Regions from separate parts of the Mitsuaria sp. BK041 genome, predicted to be linked through region 2. Evidence: predicted binding sites of a transcription regulator. Region 2 holds the regulator's gene; each other region holds the start of a gene.
What was found. The regulator FliA, encoded in region 2, starts transcription of late flagellar genes. The targets are predictions, from matches to a motif close to CTAAAGTTTNNNNNNNNNNNGCCGNTA.
Positions count from the first base shown of each region.

Region 1: the regulator FliA is predicted to act here: its motif matches at 1,591-1,617, upstream of FHT38_RS00735 (putative motility protein).
Region 3: the regulator FliA is predicted to act here: its motif matches at 3,679-3,705, upstream of FHT38_RS11190 (FlxA-like family protein).

Region 1 is NZ_JACHYT010000001.1:169,418-175,053, forward strand. It holds gene FHT38_RS00725 (HlyD family secretion protein) at 1-420, opposite strand, end outside; gene FHT38_RS00730 (SDR family oxidoreductase) at 799-1,500, shown strand; gene FHT38_RS00735 (putative motility protein) at 1,626-1,841, shown strand; gene FHT38_RS00740 (DUF3224 domain-containing protein) at 1,867-2,274, opposite strand; gene FHT38_RS00745 (helix-turn-helix transcriptional regulator) at 2,378-3,295, shown strand; gene FHT38_RS00750 (VOC family protein) at 3,419-3,820, shown strand; gene FHT38_RS00755 (helix-turn-helix transcriptional regulator) at 3,817-4,704, shown strand; gene FHT38_RS00760 (hypothetical protein) at 4,778-5,636, shown strand, end outside.
Region 2 is NZ_JACHYT010000001.1:972,176-977,811, forward strand. It holds gene flhF (flagellar biosynthesis protein FlhF) at 1-563, shown strand, start outside; gene FHT38_RS04240 (flagellar biosynthesis protein) at 950-1,771, shown strand; gene FHT38_RS04245 (RNA polymerase sigma factor FliA) at 1,793-2,506, shown strand; gene FHT38_RS04250 (methyl-accepting chemotaxis protein) at 2,651-3,940, shown strand; gene FHT38_RS04255 (P-loop ATPase, Sll1717 family) at 3,977-5,636, shown strand, end outside.
Region 3 is NZ_JACHYT010000001.1:2,638,787-2,644,422, forward strand. It holds gene FHT38_RS11170 (glycosyltransferase) at 1-333, shown strand, start outside; gene FHT38_RS11175 (glycosyl hydrolase family 43) at 326-1,255, shown strand; gene FHT38_RS11180 (MFS transporter) at 1,269-2,750, opposite strand; gene FHT38_RS11185 (inositol monophosphatase) at 2,810-3,598, opposite strand; gene FHT38_RS11190 (FlxA-like family protein) at 3,732-4,124, shown strand; gene FHT38_RS11195 (response regulator) at 4,189-4,623, shown strand; gene FHT38_RS11200 (VOC family protein) at 4,664-5,182, opposite strand; gene accC (acetyl-CoA carboxylase biotin carboxylase subunit) at 5,194-5,636, opposite strand, start outside.

The DNA.
Region 1 (5,636 bases), 800 kb from region 2:
CGCCGCGGCGGCCCGGGCGTCGTCCAGCCGCGCCGCCGAGATGAAGCCCTGGCCGATCAGCTGCTGCTGCCGCGCCAGGTCGGTCTCCGCCAGCGCGGACTGCGCGCGCGCCTGTGCCAGTTGGGCCCGGCTCATCGCGATCTCGTCGGGACGGCGGCCCTTGGCGGCATCGGCCTGCTCCGCGCGGGCAGCGGCGAGTCGCGCATCGGCTTCGGCGCGGGCGGCGCGCATCGGGGTGACGTCGATGCTGAACAGCGGCGCGCCGGCCGCCACGGTGTCGCCGCGCTGCACCTGGAGGTCGAGCAACTGGCCCGCGACCGGCGCCGCGACGTAGACCGGATCGCCTTCGGCATAACCGGACCAGGCTGGCGGCGGTTCGCGACCGCAGGCGGCGAGGGCTGTGGCGGCCAGCAGCGCCATGACCGCATTCGCGCGACCTGCTCCCCGAGCCTCCGGAGCCTGCGGGGTCGCCGCGCCGGCCGCGCGGACCGCCTCGGCCTGGCGACCGATCCGGACCCCATTCCAACGGAAGAGGCGGTGAGGCGGGCGGCGCGGCATCGTGGGCATCGGCGGCTTCTCCGGACGACGGGATGGCCGGGATTATTGCCCCTGAGCCAGCTGCGCGCGCGAGTAGCCGGAGCGCCAACATCGGTCCGCGCGGCTCGGCGACGTCCCCTCCGCCGACAGGGGCAAGGCGTGCGCGGTTCGGCGTTTAGATGATGGTCGACATTACATTATTCATGTCGAGTGAAATTGAAAACAGCCACTCCACCCTCTTCCACTGCTCAAGGATTCACCATGGACTTCAAGAACACTGTCGCGCTGGTCACCGGCGCCAATCGCGGTCTCGGCAAGAGCTTCGTCAAGGCGCTGCAGGCCGCCGGCGTGAAGAAGATCTACGCGGCGGCGCGGGATCCGGCGTCCATCGACCTGCCCGGCGTGACGCCGCTCCGGCTCGACGTCACCAAGCCGGACCAGATCGCCGCGGCGGTGCGGGCGGCGGGTGACGTCACGCTGCTGATCAACAACGCGGGCATCACCCGCGGCTCGCCGCTGCTGGGCGAGCAGGCGATCGCCGCGCTGCGCGATGAGTTCGAGACCAACGTCGTGGGACCGCTCGAGCTGACCCGCGCGTTCGCGCCGGTGCTCAAGGAGCAGGGCGGCGGCGCGGTGGTCAACGTGCTGTCGGTGCTGAGCTGGCTCAACCTGACCGGCGCGGCGACCTACAGCGTGTCCAAGGCGGCGACCTGGTCGGTCACCAACGGACTGCGCCAGGAGTTGAAGGACCAGGGCACGGCGGTGCTGGGGCTGCACGTCGGTTTCATGGACACCGACATGACGGCCGGCATCGATGCACCGAAGACCGACCCGCTGGACGTCGCCCGACAGGTGCTGGCGGCGCTGGCCGCCGGCAAGGACGAGGTCTATGCCGATGACATGACGCGCGCGGTGAAGGCGGGTCTGTCGGCGGAGCAGGGCAGCTACCGCGGCGGCGTCTGAGGCGGCGTCCACGGCCGCGCGCGACGTGGTGGGTGAGGCGGCGGGCGAGGTGGCTCGGCGCGGGAGCGGCGGCCACTTCGTGAAATTCCGCTCAAGTTGGCGCGGAAGCGGCCGATAGTGCCTGCATGGTCATCGCCAACTCCCCCAGCGTCAACGCCGTGGTCCGGAATGCATCCCGCCGCACGCCCGGCACGGCCGGCAATGCCGCCAGCCTGCTGGTGCTGCGCAAGGCCATGGACGTCCAGGAAGCCGGCGCCGCCGCCCTGCTCGCCGCCTTGCCGCAGGCGCCTGCCCTGGCCACCGAGGGCACGCTCGGGCGGAACATCAACACCTACGCCTGATCCTGCGGCGCGGCGCCTGTCCGCGTTACTCGCCGGGCAGGCGATAGGTGAAGACATAGAGGTGCTGTCCGTTGCGGGCCTCGATGCTCATGTCGCCGCTCAGGCCGGCCAGCTCGCCGGTGCCGGAGTCGGGCACGACGCGAACCGACAGCTGAGGCGCACCGCGCGTCATCTCGCCGAGGTGCATCAGCACGAAGGAACCGCTGCGACCCGCAAGACGCCCTTCCACGCGCTCCATGGCGACATAGCCCGCCGAGCCGGGCGTCGCGCTGCGGAAGGACAGCATCTGTCCCATGCCGCTGGCCTCGAGGTCGCCGCGGAACTGCTTGTGGATCAGCGTCCGGGCCGGTTGAGCCGGCGCCTCGCCGGGTTCCAGTGGCTGGGCGGTGAGTTTCACGTCGAAGAGGCCGCGAGCGACGCGGGCCGGCGCCATCGGCGCACTCGCGGAAACGGCAGGCGCTGTGGCCTCGGGCGCCGGGGCGGCCATCGCGGAACCTGCGGACAGGAGCGCGGCGATACTCGTCGCAAGAGCTGGCATGGTGATCGGGACGGAGTTGATTTCGTCCCATTGCACCGGAACCGCCATCCCGGCGATAGGAAAAACACGACATCGGCATCGCATGACAGCACACGCCCCTCGCGGCGCGCGAGGCGTTCTCTACCCCGGACTGGCGCCAGGGCGCTTCCGCCATGACCGGCAGCCACCCAGCGCCGATCTGGCGCCTTGGATCGAGCATCACTGGTTCGTGAGCTGGGATCTCCGCGGATGTCCGCCGCAGGTTCAATCGACGCTGCCCCATCCCAATGTCCACCTGGTCGTGGAAGACGGCGCGGTGCGCCTGTGGGGCGTCCATCGAGCACGTTTCAACCGGACGCTTGCCGGTCACGGCTGGGTGCATGGCGTCAAGTTCAAGGTCGGAGCGCTGCCGGCGTTCCTGAATTCGCCGGCGGCCGACCTGATGGACCGGCAGGTCGATGCCCGCGGCCTGCTGGGTGACGATGTGGATCGGTTGCTCGATCCGCCGCTGGCCGACGCTCCCGAGGCGGGGAAGGCGCGCATCGAGGCCGTACTGCGCGCGCGAGTTCCGGCGGTGGTGGATGCGCGCGGCGCGAGGTTGGCGGAGATCGTCGAGGTCATAGGCCGTGACGCGGGCATCACTTCGGTCGAACAGCTGTGCGCGATGACGGGAGAGTCCGCACGTCGCTTGCAGCGGGACTTCAGGCACTACGTGGGAGCGAGTCCGAAATGGGTGATCGCACGTTACCGGCTGCATGAGGCGCTCGCCTTGCTGCAGAGCGGTGAAGCGAAGCCCGACGCCGAACTGTCGCAGCGCCTCGGCTATTTCGACCAGGCGCACTTCATCCGGGACTTCCGCCAGTTGGTCGGCATGACGCCGAGGGCGTATGTGAGCGCGCTGCACCGCGACTCGGGCGAATCGGCAGCGGCGCGTTGAGGTGTCCATGCCGCCGGCCGATCGCCATGGGCCTGATCGGATCGGCACCGAACTTGAACGGACGCGGCGAGGAGCCGGCGCCGGCGCTGCCTACACTGGCTGCGTCATCCACAAGGAGTGTTCATGTTCAACCACATCGTCATCGGCACCAACGACATCGACCGCGCGCGGCGCTTCTATGACCAGGTGCTGGGCGTGCTCGGGGTGGGCGGGGTCATGCCGCACCAGGTCAAGTCCGGCCACCAGCGCCTGTTCTACCGCCATGACGGCGGTACGCTAGGCATCGCGCAGCCGATCAACGACGAGCCCGCGACCTTCGCCAACGGCGGCACCATTGCCTTCCGCTGCGCGTCGCCGGAGCAGGTCCATGCCTTCCACGACACGGCGGTGGCCCATGGCGGCGTCTCGATCGAGGAGCCACCCGGCCTGCGCGTCGATTCGCTCGGGCAGTTCTACCTGGCTTACGTCCGTGACCCCGATGGCAACAAGCTGTGCGCCCTGCATCGCGTGAAGACATCGCCTTGAGCGTCGCCTGCGGCAGCGCGAGCCTGGCCACCGGGGCAGAGCTCGCGCGGACCTTGCATGTCAGGCCCGGCCTGGGCGTCGCCGCGCACGTCGTGCAGGGCGAGGGGCTGGAGATCGTGCGCATCCGCGTCGAGCGGCCGGCCGTCATCGTCGTCGACCGCGGCATCAAGACGGTCAAGCCCGCGCGCGGCAGCGCCGTCCGGGCTTTGCCCGGCCAGGCGCTGCTGCTGGCCGGCGGGCACACGGTCGACTTCCACAACCGCATCACCGATGGCGAGCGCTACGAGGCGCGCTGGCTCATGTTCGGCGGGACGGTGCTGGACGATCCCTACTACCTGGCCACCGCGCAGCGCCAGTCCTCTGCCGACGCGTCCGAGGTGGCCCCGCCTCCGGCGCGGGTGCTGCGCCGCGTGCCGGAGGGCCTGGCCGAGGCCTTCGAGCGCGCGCGACGTGGCCTCGCCCCGGACCCGTCGCGGCCCGAGGCGGTGGTGCGCCAGCAGATGCTGGAGGTGGCGCACTGGTTGCTCGCGGCGGGCATGGTGCTGCGCGTGCCCCCTGACGACGCGAGGGTCTCGGGGCGGATCCGGGCCATGCTGTCGGCGCGGCTGGACGGCGAGTGGAGTTCCGACGCCATCGCCCGGTCGTTGGCCATGTCGGAGGCCACGCTGCGACGCCGTCTGGCGGCCGAGGGCGTGACGCTGCGCGAGTTGATCACGGATGTGCGCATGGCCTCCGCGCTGGTCCTGCTGCAGGCCACCTCCCGGCCCGTCTCCGAGATCGCATCGGCGGTCGGCTACGACTCGCCATCGCGATTCGCGGTGCGCTTCCGTGATCGATTCGGCTTCGCGCCGACCGCGGTGCGCGGGCATGCGAGGGCGGTGTGACCTTCGACTGTTTCCCGCACCGTTGCAGCACTCAGAATCGATGGTTCCTCCGACACGGATCAGGGAGACAGGAATGACGAGTCCCGCGCAACAGATCGCACAAAACAAGGCGGCTGAATGCAGGCTGCAAGTGCTGGCGCATCGACAGGCCTTTGCCCGGCAAGGCCTGGCCGCTGGTCAATGTGCCGCTGACGGTTGGGATCTTTGCGCTGAGACCTTCAGTGGCGAGTTTGACCTGGACACGCCCGTCGGTCAGGGTCTGTTGCGGGGACTGCTCGCTCAACAGCCCAGCGTCTTGCACACGTTGCGAAGCTGGGAGCCGACCATGCCGGTCGCCCGAGTGCCAATGCCCGTCGCTGCGCCCCGTCCCGGCCCCGGACCGCGCCCCGAAGACGATCTCCCACCATGGCTCAAAGACTATCTTTTCGGGCAATGGGGCGGCGCCGGCGTGCAGTCCGAAATCCGCTCTGCCGGTGTGGGACCCGGCAACATCATTGGCAACGGTCTCGCCGCGGCGCAGACCGCGACCATGATGGGCATGCAGGGCCAGACAGCCGCGCGCCTCAGCACTGCCGCGCAGCAGGTCGCCTCTGGCGCTTCGCGTACGGTCCGCATCAATCAGTTCATGGACCTGTACAACGCCAACCAGGGAAAGGGGCCGCCGCGTCTACGGCTGAGAATCCGAAACCTGCCATTGACGGTTGCCGCGCCGATTCCGGGAACCCAATGGCGTACCAACGCAAAAGGCACGACCCACTCCACGCGCTGGGCCGCTCCAACGGCCAGTCAGGTCAAAGGCGCGGGGGCGGTCGCCGCGGAAAGCCGATGGGCCCGGAGCATGGGCTGGTCCACGGGGAAGTTGGGGACCGGCCTGATCACCTTTGCCCCCACAGCCGCCCTCGATGCGTGGAGCAGCATTGAATTCGACCTGG
Region 2 (5,636 bases):
CCTACCGGATCGGCGCTCACGAGCAGCTGCGCGCCTATGGCCGCATCCTCGGCGTGCCGGTGCACACGGCGCATGACCGCGCCTCGCTGGAAGACCTGCTGGAGCTGCTGGCCGGCAAGAAGATGGTGCTGATCGACACGGCCGGCACGGCGCAGCGCGACAGCCGCACCGCCGAGCTGCTGGACATGCTGGCGCACAAGAGCATCAAGCGCATCCTGGTCGTCAACGCGGCGCAGCAGGGCGAGACGATCGAGGACGTGGTCGGCGCCTGGCGCGGCGCGGAAGCGCAGGGCGTGATCCTGTCCAAGCTGGACGAGGCGGTGAAGCTGGCCCCGGCGCTGGACACGGTGATCCGCCACAAGCTGCGGGTGCTGGGCGTCACCAACGGCCAGCGCGTGCCGGAAGACTGGCATCGCCTGTCGTCGCAGGCCCTGGTGCAGCGCGCGCTGCGCAGCCACGGCCAGTCGGCCTGGCGCATGGACGCCTCCGACGTCAACCTGATCTTCACCGCCGGCTCCGTCGGCGCGTCGGCCGGCGCAGCCTCGCCCATGGGCCTGAACTGACCGAACAACACCCCCTCCTGACTCCCTCGCCCGCTTGCTTGCGGGAGAGGGTGGGGGTGAGGGTGGTGGCCGTCCCCGAACGCCTCGAACCTGGGAAGAGCCATGCTCTTCCCTTCTGTCGTTGGGGCTTTGTTAACCCGACGTTGCAGCATGGTGGTCAACTTGTCCTGTGCGCGACCCAGGCCGGCAACGGCCTGAAGTCGCCGGGCCAGAGGCAAGCGAGGGCGAAAGCGGCAGAGAAAAGCGGGGTGTTTCCCCCTTTCAATTCCGCGTCGAAGGGTGGCCCCCGGGGCGAAACTTCCGGTAACGGCTCCAGCAATGGCGCTTTCCTGACAGAGGGAAACGACCGCTGGAACCCAACACGTAAGACGACACAGAGCAGCCCAATGCGCGATTTCAGCAATGCTCCCAAGGACCAGGCCGACGGCCTGCGACGCCTCTTCGCCACCGCGCGGGTGCGGGTGGTGCCGGTGGTGAGCAATCCGCATGTCGTGGGCAGCGGGGCGCTGCTCGAAGGCATGTGCGCCGCCTTCGCCGAGCTGGGTCTGCACACGCTGGTGGTGGACGCCGGCGAGCAGGCCTCGGCGCCGTCCGACCTCGCGGCGGTGGACCTGGCGGCCTGCGTGGAGGCGCTGTCGGCCAAGGTGTCCTTCCTGGCCGCGCGCGGACTGCCGCTGCGCTACATCAACGCCAACGGCTCGGCCGCCCAGTTCCTGGAAGCGGTGACCGACGCGGCCCCGTTCGCGGACGTGATCCTGCTGCACGCCAGCGCGGCCGAACTGAGCCGCGTGCTGGTCTCGCGCGAGGTGCGTCCGGTGCTGCTGGCCGACACCGACGTGCAGAGCGTGACCTACGCCTACGCCGGCATGAAGTGGTTGACGCAGCGGGCGGGCCTGATGGTCTACAGCCTGCTGCTGGCCTGCAATCCGCAGCTGCGCCTGGCCGAGCGGATCGCGCAGCAGCTTTCGAGCTGCGGCGATGGTTTCCTCGGCGCGGTGCTGCGCGAGTGGGCCTGCCTGGATCCCCGCCAGCCGGTGACGGCGCCGTTGACGCACGAGATGCGTCACATGGCGCGCGAGCTGCTGCTGGCGTCGGTGCCTGGCGCGGCGCTGGACAGCGCCGCCGATGCGATGCCGCTGCGTCCGCGGCCGATGTGGCAGCCCAAGGCCGGCCGCGCCCCGCTAGGCGTGACCCTGGCTGCGCATTGACCCCGGATGGGAGACGAGACGATGTACACCGCCAAGGGTCAACTCGACAACAACTCGCTGATCCGCCAGTACAGCCCGCTGGTGCGCCGCCTGGCGCATCAGATGATCGCCAAGCTGCCGGCCAATGTGGAACTGGACGACCTGATCCAGGTCGGCCTGATCGGCCTGACGGACGCGCTGTCGCGCTTCGACACGGCGCAGGGCGTGCAGTTCGAGACCTTCGCGACGCAGCGCATCCGCGGCGCGATGCTCGACGAGTTGCGCGGTAGCGACTGGATGAGCCGCGGCAACCGGCGGCAGCAGCGCTCGATCGAGAGCGCGGTGCACAAGCTCGAGCAGAAGCTGGGCCGCCCGCCGCAGGAATCGGAGATCGCCGCGGAGATGGGCATCTCGCTGGGCGAGTACCAGGAGATGCTGGGCAAGGTACGCGGCACGCAGCTGGTCTATCTGGAGGACATCTCCGGGGATGACGACAGCGACGACTACCTCGACCGCCACGTCAGCGACGAGTCGGCCGATCCGATGTCGATGCTGCGCGACCACCGCATGCGCGAGGCGCTGGTGGAGGCCATCAAGAACCTGCCGGAGCGCGAGGGTTACGTCATGTCCATGTACTACGAACATGACATGAACCTGAAAGAGATCGCCGCCGTGCTGAAGGTGACCGAATCGCGGGTGTGCCAGCTGCACAGTCAAGCGATTGCCCGATTGCGCGTGAAGCTGCGCGACTGGTAAAACGGGCCGCACAGCGGCCGCAGTCCTTGTGGTCCAAACACCATGGGGGAGCGTCCGATGTGGGACTCATTGCGCAGGCGAGCCGGGAAGGCGTCGCCTGACGCGTCGGAGGGCGGCGCCGGGATCGGCCCGCGCGAGCCGACGATGCAAGGCAAGACCACCACCGTCGTCCGGGAACTGTCGGGCGGCGTGTCCAAACTGGGCCGCGACGCGGCCGAAGTCCGCGGGCTGCTGGAGGACACGCAGAAGGTCGTGACCTCGCAGGCGCAGGCGATGCAGGCGCTGGGCGCGGAGCTCGAGCAGGTCCGGCACGCGCAGGACGGCATCAACCAATCGACGAACCAGACCCGCGAGGCGGTGGGGCGCGCGCGCACGGCGCTGTCCGGCGTGGGCGACGAGGTCGGCGAGATCGTCTCGACGCTGCGGCTGGTGAGCGACGCGGCGTCGGAGATCACGAAGATCGCGCTGCAGACGCGGCTGGTCGCCTTCAACGCGTCGGTCGAGGCCAAGCGCGCCGGCGAGGCCGGACGCGGTTTCGGCGTCGTGGCGGACGCGGTGAAGGACCTCGCGGCGCAAGTCGAGGCGTCCTCGAAGGCGATCATGGGCACGGTGGGGACGCTCGATTCGCGGATCGAGAGCTTCAGCCGCGAGTTGCGGGCGGACGGCGCGGGAGGCGCCGCGCAGAGCAAGATCCACCAGGCCTTCGCGGATGTGGAGGTCGACGTGGACCTGATCGCCAAGTCCGCGCAGGAGAGCCAGGCGACGACGCAGCTGCTGGCGGCGCGCTCCGGCGAGCTGGGCGTCGAGATCCAGCAGGCGATGCGCAAGCTCGACTCGGCCTTTGCCTGCAGCGACCGCTTCCTGCGGCTGTCGGAGCAGATGATCGAGCAGATCGCGTCGAGCGGCGTGGAGGTCGAGGACTCGCCGTACATCCAGGCGGTGCAGGAGGCGGCGGCGGAAATCTCAGCGCTGCTCGAGCGCGCGGTGGCGGAACGCAAGATCGACGCCGCGGCGCTTTTCGACGAGCACTACCAGCCGATCGCCGGCACCGATCCCCAGCAATTCACCACGCGCTTCACGCAGATCGCGGACCAGCTGTTCCCGCAGGTGCAGGAACGGATGCTGACTTTCTCGGACAAGGTGGTGTTCTGCATCGCGGTCGACCGCAACGGGTATGTCGCGACCCACAACAAGCGATATTGCCAGCCACAACGGGCCGGGGACACGGCCTGGAACACGGCCAACAGCCGATATCGCCGGATATTCAATGACCGCACCGGGCTGGCGTCCGCCCGGAATCAACGGCCATTCCTCCTGCAAACCTACCGCCGCGATATGGGCGGCGGGAATTTCGTGCTGCTCAAGGAGGCGTCGGCGCCGGTCACCGTTGCCGGGCGGCACTGGGGCGGGGTGAGGTTGGCGTTTGGTTTCTGAATGGCTTTCTACTAACGAAAATTAAAGGGAGGGAAGATGGCCGATAAAGAATCAAAAAAGTGGTTGCCGGTGGTGGGGCTGAGAGAGCCATTTAATGATGCTGTGAATTACAAAACGCGGCAAGAGAAAGAATTTTTTAGTCAAATTTTCCTTAAAACAAGTGACGTCTCTGCAATTCTGGGGTCATCAATTTATTATCTTATCGGAGAAAAGGGGTCCGGTAAGACAGCCTATGCTGTTTATTTGGATAATAATACCGTGGAGGATACCAGATGCCGCTTGTCCACGATGACCGAAACCCAATATAAAAGGTTCATTGCGCTCAAAAAGAAGGGGCAGTTGGAGTATAGCGACTACGCGAATATCTGGCGACCCATGCTACTAAACATGATGGCGCAAGCTTTGGTGGCCAAGTCGAAGGGGTTTTTGCAAAGCGTCACCGGCAAGTTCGACGCCGTAGAGCAGGAAATTGAACGTTTCAACGAAGATTCTTTGAACCCTGAGGTGGAAGTGGCGTTCGAGATGACAGCTGAAGCCAATACTTCGCTGTCCGTTGGGAACGATAAGGCTCTACAAGCTTCCGCTAAAGATCTCCAGCGCTCAGTCGAAAAATCGCAAAGCGTTCGCCATCATCTGTTGGAGACGGAAACTCGATTGAAGGGCGCACTCGGAGATTTGCGTCTTGCGCGGAATCACGTTCTCTTTGTCGATGGCATCGATTATCGACCTGAAGACGTTCCGTATGGCGACTATTTGGAGTGCGTCAAAGGACTCGGCGAAGCGGTCTGGCAGTTAAACAACGACTTCTTTGCAAATATTCGGGATTCCAGAGGGCGTATGAAGGTGGTGCTTCTGGTACGCCCCGACGTCTTTCATAAGCTCAACTTATATAATTCGAACTCTCGCCTTAGAGATAATTCGGTTCTTCTCGATTGGTCAACAACGGAGCTTGCGCTCCGCGATTCACGGCTCTATGAAGCAACTGGTAAGTTCTTTTCCAGTCAACAAGGCTTCTTGGTTACGCCGATTGAGGCTGCTGATAATTACTTCAATTCGGCCGATTCCAATACTATTTTCAAGAGGCTGTTACGTACCACCTTTCAAAAGCCGCGAGACTTGTTGACCTTCATTAAGATTGCTAGGCGCATTCATGCAAGGCGCGGTGCTCTTGTTGCAAGTACCAGTTTTGAATCCCAGATTGTTAGAGATCCGGACTATACGAAGGAATATGCTGATTACCTCTTGGGGGAGGTGCGGGACTATTCTGATTTCTACATGACTCCCGATGATTTTCAGCTCTACGTTAAGTTCTTTCAATATTTGAACGGTAAAACGGAATTTTCCTTTGATGAATTTTCAGCGGCCTATAAAAAGTTCAAGGCATGGATCTCCGGGGAGAAGCTACATGCAGTGGAGTACATTCGTGATCCTGAAGCGCTTCTTCAGTTCTTCTTTGACGTGAATGTCATCGGATATCGGGAGGAGATGGGAAACGAGCGCGAGAAGTTTGTTCATTTTTCTTTTCGCGAGAGAACATTGAACAATATTGCTCCAAAAGTGAAGGTTTCTGCCATCTTGGTGGTGAATCCGGGGGTTGCGAAGGCCTTGGATATTGGCTTGCGGCCCAAACTGCAAGAGAGTGCGGAAAAGGAGTTGCGAAGGCGTCGTCGAAATAAGTCGAAGCGGAGTCATCCAC
Region 3 (5,636 bases), 1.7 Mb from region 2:
CGCGAGGAACAGTTCCCGCTGGCCATCCTCGAGGCCATGCGCGCGCGGTTGCCGATCGTGGCGACGGCCACGCTGGGCGCGCGCGAAATGCTGGACCCGGCGCAGTCGGCGATCGTGCCGGTCGATGACGCCGTGGCGATGGGCCAGGCGATCGCCGCCGCGCTGGCCGAGCGCGCCCGCAATGCCCGCCGCCCGGTGGACTACGACATGGACCGCTACGACCGCTCCAGCGCGGTGCGGGCCACGCTGGGCCTGTACCAGGAGGCGCTCGCGCGCCAGGGCGTCAAGATCCACGACCTCGCGGGACTGAGCGTGGAAGACGCCCGTGGTTAAGCGGCCGAAGTCGGATTTCTGGACCGTCGGCGTCGTCCCCGAGCGCCTGGACCGCCTCAGCCCCGAGCGCCTGCGCGAACTGCGCGACCGCATCGTCTGGATGCCGGAAGCCGGCGACTGGCGCTACTACGCCGACCCCTTCGCACTGCGCGAGGGCGACGCGCTCCATGTCTTCGTCGAGCATTTCGACTACCGGACCAAGCGCGCCGACCTGCAGCGCCTCACGCTGAACCTGGCCGACGGCGCCTGGAGCGCGCCCAAGCCGGTGCTGCGCCAGCCCTTCCACCTTTCCTACCCCTTCGTCTTCGAGCACGAGGGCCAGGTCTGGATGGTGCCGGAGTCCAGCCAGGCCGCCGAGGTCGCCCTGTACCGCGCGGTGGATGGCGCCGAGCGCTGGGAGCGCTGGGAACGGGTCTGCGCGCTGCTGCCCGGCGTGCATGCGGTCGATGCCTCGCTGCTGCGGCACGAGGGGCGCTGGTGGATGTTCTATGCCGTCATCGGGCCCGACAAGCGCGACCAGCGCGAATTGCACGTCGCCTGGGCCGACACGCTGCAGGGTCCCTGGACGCCTCACCCGGCGAATCCGGTGAGGTCCGCGCATGACGGCGCGCGTCCGGCCGGCACCCCCTTCGTCGACGTCGACGGCCGGGTGACGCTGCCGGTGCAGGACAGCCGCACCAGCTACGGCGGCGCGACGCGCTGGCTGCGCTTCGACCGGCTCACGCCGCAGGCCGTCGAGGTGCGCGCCTTGCCGGCCACCTTCACCGGCGACCTCGCGCATCCCGGGTTCCTCAGCGGCCTGCACACGATGTCGGCTTGCGGGGACCTCACGCTGATCGACGTCAAGCGCATCGACCGCTCGCGCCATCGCCAGTGGCTGGATTGGAAGCGCCGCGTGCGGCGCTGGTTCGGCCAGCGCTGATCCGCCCGGCGGCTTAACGACGCGCGACCGCGTCGCGCGACACGCCCTCGAGCCCGTCGCCCCCATCGTGCGCGTCGTCCATCGACGGCGCGATGTCCTCCAGCGGTTTGCACTCGGCGTCGACACCGAAACGCAGCGCCAGCAGGCCGGCCACGATCACCAGCGCCGAGCCGATGCCGTAGCCGATCGCCACCTGGCCGCGCTGGGCGCTCTCGACCAGCCAGCCGAACAGCAGCGGCGCCGCGAAGCCGCCGGCCCCGGTGCCCACCGCATAGAAGATCGCGATCGCCATCGCGCGCATCTCGAGCGGGAAGACCTCGCTCACCGTCAGGTAGGCGGAGCTCGCGGCGGCGGACGCGAAGAAGAACACCGCCGACCAGCACAGCGCCTGCGAGCGCGCGTCCAGCACATCCGCGACGAAGGCCACGCCCGTGGCGGCCAGGCCCACGCCGGCCAGTCCGTAGGTCAGCGCGATCATCCGCCGCCGCCCGACGCGGTCGAAGAGCGGCCCCAGCAGCAGCGGCCCCAGCACATTGCCCAGCGCGAACGGGAAGATGTAGAGCGCCACGCGGTGGTCCTCGACGCCATAGAAGCGGGTGAGCACCAGCGCATAGCTGAAGAAGATCGCGTTGTAGAAGAAGGCCTGCGCCAGCATCAGCGCCAGCGCCACGGCGCTGCGCGTGCGATAGCGCCGCAGCAGCACGTGCAGCACCTCGCGCAGGTCGGGCACCGCGCGGCGGTGCTCCCGGCGCGCGACCGGCGGCACCTCGGGCAAGGGGCCGTGCTGGGCGGCGACCTGCGCCTCGATGTCGGCCAGGATGCGCTGCGCCTCCTCGACGCGACCGTGGCGCAGCAGCCAGCGCGGGCTTTCTGGCACGTGACGGCGCACCAGCACCATGGCCACCGCCAGCAGCGCGCCCATCGCGAAGCCGACGCGCCAACCCCGCACCGGGCCCAGCACGTCCGGATGCAGCAGCAGCAGGCTGGCCGCGGCGCCGAGCGCGGCACCGATCCAGAAGCTGCCGTTGATCGCCAGGTTCACGCGGCCGCGCACGCGGGCCGGCACCAGCTCGTCGATGGCGGAGTTGATGGCGGCGTACTCGCCGCCGATGCCCAGGCCGGTGACGAAGCGGCACAGCGCGAAGAAGGCGAAATCGGTCGAGAAGGCGGTGGCGAGCGTCGCGACGGCGTAGACGGCCAGCGTGGCGAGGAACAGCCGTTTGCGACCGAGCCGGTCGGACAGGCGGCCGAACACCAGCGCGCCGACGATCGCGCCGGCCAGGTAGAGCGAGCCGGACCAGCCGACCTGCACCGCGGACAGACCCAGCGTGTCAGGTCGCTCCAGCACGGCGCCGACGGAGCCGACCAGCGTCACCTCCAGGCCGTCCAGCACCCAGGCCACGCCCAGCGCGAGCACCACGCGCCAGTGCCAGCGTGACCAGGGCAGCCGATCGAGCCGGCGGGCGATGTCCAGGGAAGCGAGCGAGGCCGTCATCGACGGGTGATGCGGCAATCGGCGTTCCCCGCTCGGGGTGTTCGACGGCGCAGGCTCGGTCAGACCTTCCAGGCCGCCGCGGCTTCGTCCCACACCTCGGGGCTGCGCGCCACGAGCAACCCGGGCTCGCGGTCGCCCGCGCGGTACGGCGCGCCGTCCAGCCGCGCGGCGACGCCGCCGGCCTCGGTAACGAACAGCGTGCCGGGCGCGTGGTCCCAGGCGAGCTTGCGCCAGTAGAGCGTCGCATCGAAGGCGCCCTCGACGAGCGCGGGGTATTCCGCACCCGCGCAGTTCAAGCCCGGCAGGATCTCGACGCCTTGCCAGGTCGCCACACGGGCCTGGTGTTCCTGCGGCAGGAAGCGCGTCTTGACGACCGCGCGGCGCAGCCCGGGTCCCGGCGCCGCCTTCAGCCGCTCGCCCTCGCGCCAGGCGCCCTGCCCGCGCCGCGCGTGATGCAGCACGCCGCCGATCGGATCGAGCATCCAGGCGCCGACCGCCACGCCATCCTCGAGCAGCGCCACCATCGACGACAGCGGCTCGCGCCCCGAGATGAAGTTGAAGGTCCCATCCAGCGGATCGACCAGCCACACCTGACCCTCATCGAGCTGGTCCAGCAGCTCCGGGGTCTCCGCGCACTGCTCTTCCCCGACCACGCGCGAACCGGGCACCAGCGCGCGCAGCTCGGGGGTCAGGAAGGCCTCGACCTCCCGGTCCACCGTCGTGACCCATTCCCCGGGCGCCTTCTGCATCACGTCGCCATCCGCCAGGCGGCGGAAGCGCGGTGCGATGTAGGTGGTGGCGGCGTGCCGCAGCAGCTCGGCGACGGGATCGGGACGGGTGGCGCTCATCCGGCGATGCTACCCGCACGGGCTTGCCCCTCGCGGCGACAGGCGCGCCGGCACGCTGCGCGGCATGCGCCCGGACGACGCTCAAGACCTGCCCCCGGCGGTCGATATCCCGAGGGTTGCCGAAGGAGTTTCCATGCATGTCGCCGTTCCCACCGCCGCCGCCCCCGCCGGATCGTCCACGTCCGCGCCTTCGGGGTCGGGCAGCGATGCGCAGATCGCCCGCCTGCAGGCCCAGCTCAAGCAATTGCAGAAGCAGATGAAGGACCTGGCGACCGATTCGACGATGGACGCGTCCGCCAAGGACAAGCGCCAGAAGCTGCTCCAGACGCAGATGCAGATGGTGATGGAGCAGATCGCGCAGATCCAGAAGGCGGCCGCGGAAGCCGCCCAGGCGAAGGCCGCGGCCCGCAGCGCCCCGCCGACGGCACCGACGGCACCGACGACGGCTCGCGCCGAGGAGGAGCCGGTGGGCCGGCGCTCGCCGGCGACGTCGATGCTGGGCGCGCTGCTGGACGAGGTCGCCTGACGCGCGCCGGGCGCTCGGGCGCGGATCCTGCCGCGCTACGATTCCCCGCCTGAAGAGGTGTCAGATGGTCACGACGATCAAGCGCGAAGAATTCTGTTTCCTGGTGGTCGACGACTTCTCGACCATGCGCCGGATCATCTCCGGGCTGCTGCGCGAGCTCGGCTTCAAAAAGATCCTGGAGGCCGAGGACGGCAAGGCGGCGCTGCGGCAGCTGGAGCTGTCGGCCGAATCCGGCGAGCCGGTGCACTTCGTGCTCAGCGACGTCAACATGCCGGTGATGAACGGCTTCCAGCTGCTGGAGGCGCTGCGCACCAAACCCGAAGGCGACGCGCTGCGCACGATCCCGGTGCTGCTGGTCACCGCCGAGGGCCGCAAGGAAGACATCATCCGCGCCGCGCAGCTCGGCGCGACCGGCTACATCGTCAAGCCGTTCAACAAGGACACGGTCGGCGACAAGATCCACCTGACGCTGAAGAACCGGAACATCCTGGTCGATTGAGTCGCTCCGGCTGACGCCGGGCCGGCCGGGTCCGCCGCGCTCAGCCCCCTCCCAGCGCCTTCACCACGTCCTCCGGCGCCTGCACCAGCTCGATCAGCACGCCCTCGCCCCCGATCGGGAACTCGTCATTGCTCTTCGGATGGATGAAGCAGATGTCGTGGCCGGCCGCGCCCTTGCGGATGCCGCCCGGCGCGAATCGCACGCCGTTGGCCGTCATCCACTCGACCGCCTTCGGCAGGTCGTCGACCCACAGGCCGACGTGGTTCAGCGGCGTCGCATGCACGGCCGGTTTCTTCTCCGGATCCAGCGGCTGCATCAGGTCGACCTCGACCTTGTGCGGCCCGCTGCCGATGGCGCAGATGTCCTCGTCGACGTTCTCGCGCTCCGAGACGAAGTTGCCGGTGACCTGCAGCCCCAGCACGTCCACCCACAGCCGGCGCAGCGCCGTCTTGTCCGGGCCGCCGATCGCGATCTGCTGGATGCCGAGGATGCGGTAGGGCTTCGCCGCGGCGGTCGTGGATGCGGTGGTCGTTGCGGTCGTCGTTGCGGATGCGGTCATGGCCTGCCCCTTCATTCGAAACGCACGATCGGCTGGTCGACCGCCAGACTCTCGCCCACCTTGGCCAGCACCTCGGCGACCTTCACGTCCTGCGTCGCGGTGAGGATGTTCTCCATCTTCATCGCCTCGATCACCGCCAGCCGTTCGCCGGCTTGCACCAGTTGCCCCGGCTGCACGGCGATGTGGACCAGCAGCCCCGGCATCGGCGACAGCAGCAGCTTGCTGGTGTCCGGCGGCGCCTTGTAGGGCATCAGCCGGTGCAGCTCGGCCGCGCGCGGCGACAGCACCGTGACCTCGATCGCGCGCCCGTTGTGCTGGATGCGATAGGCCAGCGGCGCCCTCGGCGTGCCGCGCTCGGCCTGGGCGACGAAGGGCCGTCCGTTCACGGTGCCGAAGAGCCGCGTGTCGTTCAGCCGCGAAGTGCTGACCATGCGGTAGGACTTGCCGCCGCCCT